Regions from separate parts of the Variovorax pasteuri genome, predicted to be linked through region 2. Evidence: predicted binding sites of a transcription regulator. Region 2 holds the regulator's gene; the other holds the start of a gene.
What was found. Region 2 encodes sigma-54, which starts transcription at its own class of promoters, with help from an activator protein. Its sites were predicted from a motif close to TGGCANGNAANCTGCTTT; they were not measured.
Positions count from the first base shown of each region.

Region 1: the regulator sigma-54 is predicted to act here: its motif matches at 3,459-3,476, upstream of ACSFBM_RS24790 (pilin).

Region 1 is NZ_JBPJZS010000007.1:344,237-351,721, forward strand. Features, by position in the region: gene ACSFBM_RS24775 (FHA domain-containing protein) at 1-181, shown strand, start outside; gene ACSFBM_RS24780 (CHASE2 domain-containing protein) at 230-2,497, shown strand; gene ACSFBM_RS24785 (3',5'-cyclic-nucleotide phosphodiesterase) at 2,527-3,330, shown strand; gene ACSFBM_RS24790 (pilin) at 3,534-4,073, shown strand; gene ACSFBM_RS24795 (pilin) at 4,139-4,645, shown strand; gene ACSFBM_RS24800 (PilC/PilY family type IV pilus protein) at 5,195-7,485, opposite strand, start outside.
Region 2 is NZ_JBPJZS010000014.1:51,337-58,821, reverse strand. Features, by position in the region: gene ACSFBM_RS31740 (SPOR domain-containing protein) at 1-502, shown strand, start outside; gene ACSFBM_RS31735 (thiol:disulfide interchange protein DsbA/DsbL) at 656-1,303, shown strand; gene lptA (lipopolysaccharide transport periplasmic protein LptA) at 1,447-2,157, shown strand; gene lptB (LPS export ABC transporter ATP-binding protein) at 2,154-2,948, shown strand; gene rpoN (RNA polymerase factor sigma-54) at 2,966-4,579, shown strand; gene ACSFBM_RS31715 (phospholipase D family protein) at 4,590-6,203, shown strand; gene ACSFBM_RS31710 (LysE family translocator) at 6,222-6,881, opposite strand; gene ACSFBM_RS31705 (hypothetical protein) at 7,019-7,276, shown strand; gene ACSFBM_RS31700 (YceI family protein) at 7,273-7,485, opposite strand, start outside.

The DNA.
Region 1 (7,485 bases), on a different contig from region 2:
CGGCAAGCCCGGCGTCGCCGTGGCCGTCGTCACGCGCCGCCGGCAGGGCTACGTGGCCGCTGGCGTCGAGGGCAACGTCACGCTCAACGGCCTGCAGCTGGGCACCGAGGCGGTCGCCTTGCAGGAGCGCGACGTGCTCGAGCTCGGCGGCGCCACGCGCATGCAGTTCGTTCGCATCTGAATTTCCCCCTGTGGCCTGCCGCGGCAACGCCCGCAAGGACGGGCTGTCGTGAGCAAGTGGCGCGAGCTGCGGCGGCACTGGCCGCGCATCGCCATCACGCTGTTGCCGCTGTTGCTGGCGTTGGCGCATGCCACCGGCGCCTGGCCGCTGAGCGCACTCGAACGCCTTGACCTGCTGATCTACGACATCCGCCTGCGCGCCACCATGCCGCGCACGGCCGATCCGCGCGTGGTGATCGTCGACGTCGACGACGCCAGCCTGGCGCGCCAGGGCCAGTGGCCCTGGCCGCGCGACAAGATGGCCCGCCTCACCACCGAGTTGCTGACCCGCCAGCAGGCCGCCGTGCTCGGCTTCGACGTGATGTTTCTCGAACCCGACCGCAGCTCCGGCCTCGAACGGCTGCGCGAAATGGCGAACGGACCGTTGCGGGGCATGCCCGGCCTGGCATCGGAGGTCGAGCGGCTGGCGCCCTCGCTGGACCACGACGCCACCTTTGCCGAAGCCCTGAAAGGCCAGCCGGTGGCGCTCGGCTACTACTTCAACCGCACGCAGCCGCCCCGCGCCAAGGGCCAGTTGCCCGCCACACCGCTGCTGCCGGTCGGCGCCTTTCCCGCGGGCGGCACCTACGGCACGACCTGGAACGGCTTCGGCGCCAGCCTGCCTGCCCTGGCCCAGGCCGCCCCGGCCGCCGGCTTTATCAACACGCTGGTCGGCGCCAACGGCGACGGCGCAATCCGCAGCGTGCCGCTGCTCGCCCGCTACGAAGGCGACCAGGCGCAGCCTGGGTACTACGAATCGCTGGGGCTCGCGGTCTACCGGCTCGCCAACGGCTCGCCCGCGGTGCTGCCGGCCTTCGCGTCGGGCGCCGGCGCGGGGGTGCCCCGGCTCGCGTCGCTGCGGCTGGGCACGTTGCGCATTCCGGTCGATCAGGGCGCCAGCATGCAGGTGCCGTTTCGCGGGCCCGGCGGTGCGAACGGCGGATCGTTTCGCTACGTGCCCGCCGCCGACGTGCTGGAAGGCAGGCTCTCGCCGGGCGAGCTGAAACACAAAATCGTGCTGCTCGGCGCCACCGCGCCGGGCCTGCAGGACCTGCGCGCCACCCCCGTGGACGCAGCGTTTCCGGGCGTCGAGGTGCACGCCAACGTCGTCTCCGGCCTGCTCGATCACCGCCTGCTGAGCGTGCCGGACTACGCGCCGGGCTACGAGGTGCTGCTGGTGCTGGTGGCGGGGCTCGTGCTGGCCTTCGGGCTGTCGCTGCTGTCGGCGTCGCGCGCCGTGCTGCTGGCCGCCGGCACCGTCGCCGCGCTGGTCGGCCTCAACCTCTGGCTCTACGTGGGCCACGGGCTCGTCCTGCCGCTGGCGTCGGCGCTGGCCATGACGGCGCTGGCGTTCGTGCTCAACATGAGCTGGGGCTACTTCGTCGAATCGCGCGCCCGGCGGGGGCTGGCGCGGCTCTTCGGTACCTACGTGCCGCCGCAGCTGGTCAACGAAATGATGGTGCACCCCGACCGTTACAGCATGCGCGCCGAGAGCAAGCCCATGACCGTGCTGTTCTGCGACATGCGCGACTTCACCCGCCTGTCGGAGCAGATGGCGCCGGCCGAGCTGCAGGCCTTTCTCAACACCGTGTTCAGCCGGCTCACCGACGTCATCGGCGCGCACCGCGGCACCGTCGACAAGTACATGGGCGACTGCGTCATGGCCTTCTGGGGTGCGCCCATCGACACGCCCGACCACGCCGCGCTCGCCGTGCAGGCCGCCCTGGACATGGGCGACGCCGTGCGGGACATCAACCGCATCCACCGCGACAGCGGCCGCCCGGAGATCAGCGTGGGCATCGGCATCAACAGCGGCGTGATGAGCGTGGGCGACATGGGCTCGGCCGAGCGCCGCAGCTACACCGTGGTGGGCGACGCGGTCAACCTTGCGTCCCGGCTCGAGGGCCTGAGCGGGCACTACGGCGTCGAAATTGTCGCCAGCGGCGCGACCCGGGCCATGGCGCCCGGCCATCTCTGGCAGGAGCTCGACAGCGTGCGCGTCAAGGGCAAGGCCCAGGCGGTGGCCGTGTTCACGCCGCTGGTCGCACGCACCCCCGAATCCGTCGAGCACGCCCGCCGGATGCTCGAGCGCTGGAGCGACGTGCTCGCCGCCTACCGGCGCCAGGACTGGGCCCTGGGCCGAAGCCTGCTCGCCCCCTTGCTCGCCGAGGATGCCAAAAAAGTCCTTTACCAGCTCTACGCCCAGCGTTTAGCCTCGATGGCGTTGCGCCCGCAAGACCCGAACTGGGACGGCGCAACCCGGTTCGAAACCAAATGACGGCAGACACACACAAGGGGTCTCTCACAATGCAGGTTCGTGTGCTGGGTTGCTCGGGCGCCATCGCCAAAGGCTGCCGCACCACCTCGTTTCTGGTCGACACCGACCTGCTCGTCGACGCGGGCACGGGGGTCGGAGACCTCACGCTCGACGAAATGGCCGCCATCGACGACGTGGTGCTCACCCACAGCCACCTCGACCACATCGCCGCGCTGCCCCTGATGCTCGACGCCGTCGGCAGCCGCCGTGCCCAGCCGCTGCGGGTGCATGCGCTGAGGGCCACCATCGAGGCGCTGCGCACGCATGTGTTCAACAACGTCATCTGGCCGGACTTCGAGAACATTCCGAGCCAGGAAGCGCCCTTCGTGAGCTTTCATGACATTGCGGTCGGGCAGTCGCTGCACCTGGGCAGCCGCGTGCCCAAGCGCATCGAGGTACTGCCGGCCGTGCACACCGTGCCGGCCTGCGGCTTCGCCGTGCGGCGCGCCGAAGGAGGCGCTCACTGGGTGTTCAGCGGCGACACCGAGCGCAATGCGCCCTTCTGGAAGCGCGTGAACGCGCTGGACGTGGCAATGCTGGTGATAGAGACGGCCTTCAGCAGCCGCGAGCAGGCGCTGGCCGAACGCAGCCTGCACCTGTCGCCGTCGGTGCTGGCCGATGAGCTGGCGCAGATCGATCCGGGCAAGCAGTACCCCATCTACATCACGCACACCAAGCCCGCGGAGACCGAGGAAATCATGAGCCAGATCGAAGGGCTGGCAGCCCGGCAGGTGGCGGGCTTGGCGCAGCGGGACATTCGCTGGCTGAAGGCGGATGGCGTGCTGACGTTTTGAGTTCGCGGGCGGGTGAGAGTGACAAACTTGTCACGGGTTGTTGCGACAACGAGCGCAATGTGTCACTTGCTGTAACTTGAGTGTGAACAAATGCACTACTTTCAAGGTGTAAACGATTGAAAGCCGGTTGGCACAGATGCTGCGGAAGGTATTGCGCTCCGGGCAGGTTCCCGGGCTCAACCAACCAACCTGGAGTTAGTTCAATGAACCATCGCACTCTCGCCCGCCGCGCACAGGCCGGCTTCACCCTTATCGAACTGATGATCGTTGTCGCGATCATCGGCATTCTGGCCGCCATCGCGATTCCCCAGTACCAAACCTACATCGCCAAGTCGCAAGTGAACCGAGTGATTGGCGAATCCGGCAACCTTAAGTCGGCAGTGGAGTCTTGCGTTTTGGAAGGTCGCTTGACTGGCAAGGTCAACTCCAACACACCTGCTGGCACCGTTCTGGCCGCCGGTGATTGCTCGCTCGAAGCAACTGCCTCTTCTATTCAAAAGGGTGATGTGCAAGGTGCTGGCGTTGCCGCGTCTGCTGGCACTGGCTATCCTCAAGTCCAACTTGCTGACCCAGCCACCATCATTGCTACGTTCGGCAACGGCGCTGCCGCTGTATTGACGAAGACGCCTGGCACGGTGACTTGGTCGCGCTCGGCTGAAGGCACTTGGACGTGCCAAAGCGCCGGTATCGAATCGAAGTACGCTCCTACGTCGTGCCCTCTGAAGGCGGCTGCAGGCGGCTAATTCTTCAACTGTTTCACAGTAAAGGCCGCCTTCGGGCGGCTTTTTTATTGCTATCGAGGAAAGCCATGTCTCAATCGAAGCTGGAAGTCCGCGGGTTCACGCTGATCGAGTTGATGATCGTCGTTGCGATCATTGGGGTGCTCGCAGCGATCGCCATTCCGCAGTACCAGACGTATGTGTTTCGCTCGCAGGTTCAACGCGTCATTGGTGAGTCTGGGAGTCTCAAGCCCGCAGTGGAGGTGTGCCTGCTGAGTGGCAAGACCACCGTTGGAAATCCGTCCGACGGCAAATGCGACCCCCAAGCCACTGGTTCTAATCTCCAGGTGACTGCAGGCAACGCAGCACCCACTATCGATGCGACTTGGTCATCTGTTGGTACGGGTGTCCCACAAGTTTCGCTTTCGACAACCGACCCAACAACGGTCGTCGCCACATTCGGCAACCTCGCTGGAGTTCCACTGCGGATGCCGATGGCCGGCACCATAACTTGGACACGGCAACTCGACGGCAGCTGGGGTTGCCGGGCAGCGAACATCGACCCCAAGTACGCAAGCACGGCTTGTCCGCTGTAATGCGAAGCACCTGCGCAATCCCGAGCTAACGGCGTTAGCCTTGGGTTTCCGCGCGTCACTCTTTGCTAGTTGACTTCCGCTGGATCACGCCATGATCCATTCCTGGGATGCGACCACATTTCGGCCTTGTAGCGGAGCGGCTTCGATCTCGGTGAAGCGGTCATGCCCATGCACTCCGCATGCGACCATGCAAGGGTTCCGTATGCTGACCTCCGCGCTCGCGGGGGGACGTAGCGACCGCACCGATCCAGCCAGTGCCTACTCGGCGCGTTAGCCGCAGTGTTGTGTTTTCCTAGATCGCGATGCCATCGACGCGCCATTGAACTGACCGCGGTTTTCTATCGCCTCGATTTGCACGCCGATGTGTGTCCGGTGAGATAGACCTGATCCGAGTTCGCATAGCAAATGGCCGGAGATTAGGCATAGTCCTTGAACTGCGAGAGCATCAAGACGGAACGACAGCGATCCTCTTGTGAGATTCACGCTGTCGGCTCGTGCTTGTCGGTGCGAACTGCTTGAATGGGACTCTCGGTCGAGAGAGCCCAACCCTCAATCAATCGTCGGCACTTCCCGCCAATTCAACAACCGCACCCCCGTGCCCTTGCCGAAGTCGATCGGCGGCTGGTTCACTTCGCCCTTCACATTGCCTGCGATCGCTTGCATCTTGCCGTTGTTGTTGATGATCTGAATGTCGGTGATCGCACTGGTATAGCTGACAAAGGCAGCGCCCGAGGTCAACGCCGTCGTTCCGGAGCCGTAGTTCACCGCATAGATGCGGCTCTGCCCCGAGGGGCTGCACGCATCGCCCGTGGTGAGCAGGCTCGAAAACACCACCACGCCGTTGAACGACGTCGCGCCCAGCGTGACGCGCCAGGTAATCCCTGAAACATCGTCTTTGCCCAAGTCCAGGTACCAGCCTTGTTTGGTGCCCAGACTGAATGCGGTGGTCCCCTTCAGATTGCTTTCCGTTAGTTCGCCCAGCGTGCTGCGCGTGACCGGACTGGTGATCCCGGTGTCGAAGCCCGTTGCAGTGCCGTCGATGATGGCGTAGAACGATTGCCCCGCAGTCGAATTGATGTCCACCGTGTCGAGCAGTTGACCTGTACCGAGCAATACGTAGCGCTTCTTGGTCTTGGGGTCGATTTCCACCAGCGGCTGCGTCGTGATCGGCTGCACGTTGCTGCTGGCATCCGCCAAGGTCGCCAGCTTCAGCGGCACGGGGTAGGCGCCGCTGCTGCCCTTGGCCGCGGTCACGTCGAAGCGCCAGAGTTGCCCGTTCAGGTCGCCCGCATAGAGCGCGTCGGCGGTGCCGTCCGTGAAGTCGGTGATGTAGGCGGTGAGTTGCGTCAGGCCGGCCGATGCAGTGGGTGTCTGCACCTTCTCGAGCAGTGCGCCGGTCTTCGGGTTCACGAAATACACGTAGCCGTAGCCGTCGGCATTGTTGTAGCCCGAAGTGAAGACGACGACCCAGCCGTACTTCTTCGTCTTCAGCACCACCGGCGTGCCGAAACTGAAGCCCAGGGTGTTGCCCACGCCGCTGGTCGCGCCGGAAAACTCCCAGAGCACCTTGCCTTTGATGTTGTCTTCGCTCGTCATGCTCGCGGGGTCGGTGACGTCGATGGCGTAGAAGCCCTTGCCGCCCTTGCCGAGGCCGCCGATCAGCACGGTGTGCCAGTCCGAGTTGTTGCCGGTCGGAGTGGTCGTGAAGACGCCGCCTGCGGTATTGAAGTCGATGTCGAAGGCCTTGGGCGACGCATCCACGTAGTAGCGGTGTTCGTAGTCAGGGTTGCCAAGCTGTGCCAGGCCATCGAGCGCTGGCGTGGCCGGGTTGCTGGGGCCGGAGAACAGCACGCTCGGCACGTACGCAAACAGTTCCGTGCCGGCGCCGGTTCCGCTCATTGCGCCGTTGAACGCATGCAGCATGCCGTCGTTGGCACCGGCGTAGACGATGGTCGGGCGGGTCGCGTAGTCGGTCTTGAACTTCGCATAGCCTGGATTCACCGTGTTGGAGAACTGGGACGAGGGCGGTCCGACCGGCGTGACCTTGGCGTTCACGATGTCGCCGAGCAGCAAGGCGCGGCGACGGTAGGGCTTGGTGTCGTCCGTGCTCGTCTTTTCCTTGCTGCGGTCCCCGCGCAGGTAGTTGAGATAGTCACCGCTGTCATCGCCCGTCACCCACGGCGAATCGAGTGTGGTGACTTGCGCGGAGCTCAGGTTGGTCTTGCGGAAAGGCACGCCCGCGGTGCCGCTCCACGTGACCACCCGGCGCGCGGTGTCCCAGCCCGTGCCGGCCAGTTGCGTCTCGAGCGTGGTGGCGGTGCTCCACACTTCGTTCAGGGTCGGCACACCGCCCGGGAAGGTGAGCTTGCTGCCCGTGATCACGCCGGTCCAGCCGTTCGAGTCATATTGCGACGCGTAGGAATTGGCGCCTTCCGAAGACACCTGCGGACTCGACAGCGAGAACGAGGTCGTGAACGACTTGATGGCGTTGGCAATGCTCGCAAAGGCTTTGGTCAGGCCGTCCACCATCGAGTCGGGCCGGCCCGCGGTGAAGTAGTTGTCGGGGCGCGGCTGCGTGGTACCGCCGTTTCGGGTGTCCGTGAGCGTGTCGCCGCTCGTCGCCCACCAGGTCTGTGGAATGGCGTCGCTGAAGGTGTACGGGTTGAACGTGCTCTGCATGCTCGTGGGTATCTTCAGCCCCCCGAACTTCGCTGCCAAATAAAACTGGTTGTTGGCCTGGAACGACTGTTCGAGCACGTCGACCCAGTAGGTTTGAACCGTTTGCTTCCCGATGGTGTTCGATTGAGACGAAACGTCAGGGCGAATGTCCTTGGTGTTCG
Region 2 (7,485 bases):
CGGTCCGGTCAACCCGGTCACCGGCGAGCCGGCCGCCGCCGTGGCACCGGGCGCCCCGCCGCCCACGACCGCACCGCCGGTGCCCGTGGTGGTGGCGCCCAAGCCGCCACGCACGGCGCCGGTGCCGGCCGAGGCCAACGCGCTGCCGGCTTCGAACGACCCGCTGGGCGACCTCGCCCGCGCGCGCTCGGGCAGCGTGACCACCGCGTCTGCTGCCCCGAGCAGCAGCACCAACAGCAACGCCGCCAGCAGCTCCGGCGCCGATCCGTTCATGTACTTCGTGCAGGCCGGCGCCTTCCGCACCACCGACGACGCCGAGGCGCAGCGCGCCAAGCTGTCGCTGATGGGCGTGGAGGCCCGGGTCACCGAGCGTGAGCAGGCGGGCCGCACCGTCTACCGTGTGCGCGCCGGCCCGTTCAACAAGAAGGACGACGCCGACCGCCTGAAGGACCGGCTCGACGGCGGCGGCATGGAGTCGGCGCTGGTCCGCGTGCAGCGCTGACCCCGGCCTCCGACACGAATAGCCCTTAAGCTTCGCGCCGCGGCGTTTGCCGCCACCATTCATCGACCCGATCGCGCCTGGGCGCACCGGCTGCGCGGGAACTCCCCGCCGCGCGCCGGCTCAGTCTGCCGTACCAACTGGAGAACCCTTTCAATGAAACGTCGTGACTTTTCGCTGGCCGCCACTTCGCTCGGGCTGCTGTCCCTGGCCGCCAACCCGGCCCACGCCCAGGCGCGCGCGCCCAAGGCAGGCACCGAGTACCTGGTGCTCGACAAGCGCGCACCGGTCGACGCACCGGCCGGCAAGATCGAAGTGGTCGAGTTCTTCTCGTACAACTGCCCGCATTGCAACGACTTCGAACCGGCGCTCGAAGCCTGGGTCAAGACGCTGCCGAAGGAAGTCGCCTTCCGCCGCATTCCCGTGCCGTTCGTGGGCAACGACGTCGAAGCCAAGCAGCGCCTGTACTACGCGCTCGAAGCCATGGGCAAGGTCGACGAGTTCCAGCCGAAGGTATTCAATGCCATCCATGCCCAGCGCCAGAACGTGAACGGCGACGCCAACATCATTGCCTGGGCTTCGGCCAATGGCCTGGACGGCGCCAAGTTCAAGGAAACCTTCACCTCGTTCAGCGTGGCCAGCAAGGCCAAGCGCGCTTCGCAGATGACCGACGCCTACAAGGTGGCGGGCGTGCCGGCGATGGCCGTGGCCGGTCGCTGGTATGTGGATGGCGAGACCGCCGGTAACATGACCAAGGTGCTGCAGGTCGTCAACTACCTGATCGGCGAAGCGAAAAAAGGCTGACCCCCGGGGCTGCGCGCATTTCCTGCCGCTGCCTTCTCCCTTTTTGCAAGGGATACCTGGCCCGCTTCGGCGGGCTTTTTCATCTGTGCGTGCGGGGCTGGCGCAATCAGCCGCATACAATGCCGAGCAAGTTTCGTGCCTCTATGACATTGCATTCTTACCCCACCACTCCCTCCTTCCTCCGTTGCATCGGCCGCCTGGCTGCCGCCGCGCTGTTGCTGGCCGGCTTCGCCTCGGGCGCCCTGGCCGAAACCGCCGACCGCACCAAGCCGATGAACATCGAGTCGGACGCCATGCGTTACGACGACCTGAAGCAGACCAGCGTGTTCACCGGCAACGTGCTGGTCACGAAGGGCACGATCATCATCCGCGGCGCGCGCATGGACGTGCGCCAGGACGCCGAGGGCTACCAGTACGGCGTGGTCACGGCGGCGCCCGGCAAGCGCGCCTACTACAAGCAGAAGCGCAATGCGCCCGACGAGTGGATCGAGGGCGAGTCCGAAGTCATCGAGTACGACAGCCGCGCCGACAACGTCAAGTTCATCCGCAACGCCGTCATGCGCCGCCTGCTGGGCGCCACGCCGAACGACGAGAGCCAGGGCGCGCTGATCGTCTACGACCAGAGCAACGACACCTACACCGTCAACGGTTCCACCGTGCCGGCGAACACCGCCGTCAACGCGTCCACCCCCGGCGGGCGCGTGAAGACCATCCTGACCCCCAAGGCTGCGGCCGCACCGGCCGCCGGTGCCTCGGCCCCGGCCGGCGCGAAGGCGCCGCCGGCACCCACCCCGGCGCCCGGCAAGGGCCTGCGCCAGAGCACCACGCTCGACGACGGAGAAACCCGCAAGTGATCGAAACCGCTGGAACGCACGACGCCAACGGCGCGCCGGGCAGCCGCCTGGTGGCGCGCGGCCTGAAGAAGAGCTATGGCAGCCGCACGGTGGTGAAGGACGTCTCGCTCGACGTGCAGAAGGGCGAAGTGGTCGGGTTGCTCGGGCCCAACGGCGCGGGCAAGACCACGTCGTTCTACATGATCGTGGGGCTGGTGCGTGCCGACGCGGGCCAGATCACCATCGACGGCGAGCCCATCGCCCACATGCCGATCCACCGGCGCGCCCGCATGGGCCTGAGCTACCTGCCGCAGGAAGCCTCGATCTTCCGCAAGCTCACGGTCGAGGAAAACGTGCGCGCCGTGCTGGAGCTGCAGAGCGAGCCCGACGCCAACGGCAAGATGGCGCCGCTGTCCAACCAGCACATCGAGGAGCGCCTGTCCGAACTGTTGTCCGACCTGCGGGTCGACCACCTGCGCGATTCGCCCGCGCTGGCGCTGTCGGGCGGCGAGCGCCGCCGCGTGGAGATTGCACGCGCGCTGGCCACCCAGCCGCGCTTCATCCTGCTGGACGAGCCCTTTGCCGGCATCGACCCGATCGCGGTGATCGAGATCCAGCGGATCATCAGTTTCCTGAAGGAACGCGGTATCGGTGTGCTCATCACCGACCACAATGTGCGTGAGACGCTGGGCATCTGCGACCACGCGTTCATCATCAGCGACGGGCATGTGCTGGCACAAGGCACGCCTTCGGAGATCGTCGACAACGCCGAGGTACGACGCGTCTATCTTGGCGAGCACTTCCGGATGTAAGGGCGGGTGGGCTCTCCATGAAGCAAGGGCTGTCCCTTCGCGTCTCGCAGCACCTGGCATTGACGCCGCAGCTGCAACAGTCGATCCGGCTGCTGCAGCTCTCCACGCTCGAACTGAGCCAGGAGGTCGAGCAGATGCTGGACGAGAACCCGTTCCTCGAACGCACCGCGGAAGAAGCGGCGCGCGAGGAATTCGGGCTCGACACGGCCGATGCGCCGGTCCCGCGCGATGACGGCGGCGGCGATGGAGGCGACGGCATCGAAGGTGAAAGCGACTTCGCCCCGCCTGCGACCAGCACCTCCACTTCTTCCACCGAGACGACGACCAGCACCGCCGACTCCGACGGCCCGGCCACGGAAATCACCGAGCGCGAGCCCGACTGGGAAGGCGACGGCACCGTCGACATGGCCGCGCCCGACGACAGCGAGTGGGGCAGCGACGCCCCCGCGCGCCAGAACAACCTGGGCGACGACGAGCGCGCCGACGCCACCGAGCTCGCGCGCAGCCAGGAGTCGCTGCAGTCGTTCCTGCACCGCCAGGCGCTGAGCCTGCGCCTGAACGAGAACGACAGCGCCGCGCTGCGCTTCCTGATCGAGTCGCTCAACGACGACGGCTACCTCGAAGACTCGCTGCCCGCGCTGGCCTCGGGCCTGGCCGGCGACGACAACGACCAGTTCGACGACCTCGTGCACCACTTCCAGGTGGCGCTCGGCCTGCTGCAAAGCCTGGAGCCCGTGGGCGTGGGCGCGCGCGACCTGGGCGAATGCCTGGGCATCCAGCTGCGCGCGCTGGCCCGCCCGGACGAGACCGAGCAGGAACAGCTGGTCCGCAAGACCGCCATGGCCGTGTGCAAGCAGTCGATGGAACTCTTGGCGCGTCGCGACTTCAAGCGCCTGGCCACGCTCACCCGCACCAGCGAAGAGCTGGTGCGCCTGGCGCTGCAGATCATTGCGCGGCTGGAGCCCAAGCCGGGCCGGCGCTTCGTGGACGTGGAGCGCAACATCGTGGTGCCGGACGTGATCGTCACCAAGACCGGCCGCGGCACCAACATCAAGTTCCGCGTCATGCTGAATCCGGAGGTCATGCCGCGCCTGCGCGTGCACGACATCTACGCGGGCGCTCTCAAGGCGCACAAGGGCGAGGGCAGCCAGGCGCTGTCGCAGCGGCTGCAGGAGGCGCGCTGGTTCATCAAGAACATCCAGCAGCGCTTCGACACCATCCTGCGCGTGAGCAACGCCATCGTCGAGCGCCAGAAGAGCTACTTCGTGCACGGCGAGCTCGCGATGCGCCCGCTGGTGCTGCGCGAGATTGCCGACGAACTGGGCCTGCACGAGTCGACCATCTCGCGCGTGACCACGGCCAAGTACATGTCCACGCCGTTCGGCACGGTCGAGCTCAAGTACTTCTTCGGCTCGGCGCTGGGCACCGAGACCGGCGGCAATGCGTCGAGCACCGCGGTGCGCGCGCTCATCAAGCAGTTCGTCAGCTCGGAAAGCATCAAGAAGCCGCTGTCGGACAGCCAGATTTCCGAGATGCTGAAAGAGCAGGGCATCGAGTGCGCGCGCCGCACCGTGGCCAAGTACCGCGAGGCCCTGCGCATAGCGCCCGCCAACCTGCGCAAGGCGCTGTAGCAAGACGACCATGAGGCCTGGTTGCCCGCATCCGATGTTGCGCCGGGGGCTCGGGTTCCTCGCCTTGCTGGCCGCCGTGCTGCTGTTCGCCGGCTGCGCCACCTTGCCCGACGAGGCGCCGCGCCCCGCCGTCAAGGCCATGGCCGTATCGGCCGACACCGCCCTGGGCAAGATCGCGCTGGCCGCCCAGCCCGACCCTGACCTGAGCGGCTTTCGCCTCATGCCCGGCGGCGACTTCGCCTTCGACACCCGCATCCAGCTGGCGCGCCGCGCCCAGCGCACGCTCGACGTGCAGTACTACCAGATCGAGAACGACGAGACCGGCCGCTACCTGTTGCGCACCCTGCGCGACGCCGCGCTGCGCGGTGTGCGGGTGCGCCTGCTGATGGACGACCTCTACACCTCGGGCGAGGACGAGCTGCTGCTGGCCTTCGCCGCCACGCCCAACGTCGAGCTGCGCCTGTTCAACCCGTTCCCGGCCGGGCGCGGCAGCATCCTGAAGCGCTTCACCGCCTCGCTGTTCGACTTCAGCCGCGTGAACCGCCGCATGCACAACAAGCTGTTCATCGCCGACGGCGCGATGGCGGTGGCGGGCGGGCGCAACATCGGCAACCAGTACTTCCGGCGCACCGCGGGCGAGAACTTTCTCGACCTCGACACCTTCGTCACCGGCGCGCTCATACCGCGGCTGGGCAGCCTGTTCGACCAGTACTGGAACAGCGTCTACGTGCGGCCCATCGGCTCCGTGGTGCGCACCGATGTGCCGCGCGACGAACTGCAGCGCCGCTTCGAGGCCGCCACCGGCCCCGACACCACGCCACCCCCGCCGCTGCCCGCGCCCAACGACCTGCTCGGCTACAGCCCGATGGCGGACGACCTGAACACCGGCAAGCTCAACCTGATCTGGACCCTGGCCGAGGCCTACGCCGATTCGCCCGACCGCGTGATCGGCAAGACGGCTTCCTACGGCGGCGTGCCGCTGCTGGACGTCGACAGCGTGCGCTACAACGTGGTCGAGCAGATGCGCCGTGCGCGCTCCGAGGTGACCATCGTCTCGCCGTACCTGATTCCCGGCGCCACCGGGCTGGAGGTGATGCGCGAGATTCGCAGGCGCAACGTGAAGATCAGCGTGGTCACCAACTCGCTGGCCGCCACCGACGAGCCGCTGGTGCACACCGCCTACCGCCGCTACCGGCCCGACATGCTCAAGCTGGGCGCCGACCTGTACGAGCTGAGTTCCAGCCGCACCCGCCGCAGCGTGCGGCTCGGGCTGTTCGGCACTTCGGTGGGGCGGCTGCACGCCAAGTCGGCGGTGATCGACCGGCGCACGCTGTTCGTCGGCTCGATGAATTTCGACCCGCGCTCCGAGTCGGCCAACACCGAGATCGGGCTGATCATCCACAGCTCCGAAATGGCGCAGCAGATGCTCAAGCTGCTCGACGTGCTCAAGCAGCAGGGCGCCTACCGGCTGCGCTTTGCCGAGGGCAGCAACGAGTCGCGCATCGAGTGGACCAGCGACGACGCCGGCAAGCTCACCGTGCTGACCGAGGAGCCTGACTCGGGCTTCTGGGACCGCACGATGCTCGAGATCCTGGCGCCGCTCACGCCGGAGAGCCTGCTCTAGCGGTGCGGTTGCCGCGCGTCACTTGCCGCTGACGGCCGACCACACGAGCCGCAGGCCCAGCAGCCCCATCACGCCGCCCGCGGCGCGGTCGATCCAGGCCTTGTAGCGCAGGTAGGCCGAGCGCGGCGCCGCCGAAGAAAGGGCCAGCGCGACGATGGTGTACCACCCGGTCTCGATGCAGAAGATGACCACCGGCACGGACAGCGCCAGCACCAGCGGCACGTCGCGCGGCAGGAAGGCCGCGAAAATGCTGGCGTAGACCACCGCCGTCTTCGGGTTGCTGACCTGGGTGGCCAGGCCGACAAGGAAGGTGCGCAAGGGGTGTGCGCCACTACCCTGCGCGCCCGGCGAGGTAACCCCCGGGGGCACCGCCGCCGCCATGGCCAGCGGCTGCCGCGCGCCGCGCCAGATGCGCACGCCCAGGTACACCAGGTAGGCGCCGCCGAAGCCCTTGATGGCGAGGTACAGGGCCGGCACCGCCAGGAACGCCGCCTGCAGGCCGGCCAGCGCGGCAATGGCGAAGACCAGTCCGCCCGCGCCCATGCCCAGCGCGGCCGCCAGCCCGTCGCGCCGGGAGGCCACCGCCGTGCGGGCGACCATCACGAAACTGGGACCGGGGCTCATCGCGCCGACGGCCATGGCGCCGGCAATGCCGAGCAGGGAAAGGGTGGTGTTCATGGGCTGGAAAGGCGTCTCGTGAAGACCGAATGCCCGATCAGCGTGCATTAGTGCACGCTGATCGGGGATTCAAAACTAAACTTTAAGTAGTACTTGGGTAACTTTTGGTTTACATTTTCTGCACCGGAGTTACTGCGATGCAAAAAATGAAAAACCTCATCCTTCTGGCCGTCTGGGCTGTGGTGCTGTCGTTTTTGCTGAGTTTCTTCTACTGGAGCGACGCCCCGCTGGCCGAGCAACTGCTGTTCGGCGCGTTCATGACGGTGGTCACTGGTGCCTGGATGCTGGTGCTGCTGAACCTGCCGCGTGCGTTCGTGGCCTTGCGCAACTGGCTCAAAGCCTCCAAGGACGACGAGCGCAAGCGCCTGGCCGGCGTCCAGCACCCCCGCGCCTAGGGCTGGATGTTGACGGCCTCGACCTGCACCAGCAGCTTCACCTTGTTCTCGAAGCCGAAGTTCAGCCCCCAGGTCATTCCCCAGTCGCTGCGCTCCACGGTCGTCTCGAAGTCGCCGCCGCAGACCTGGCGGTTGATGAGCGGGCTCAGGTAGCAGTTGAAGCGCGCGGCCTTCAGCGTCACCGGCCGGGTCTGGCCCATCAGGGTGAG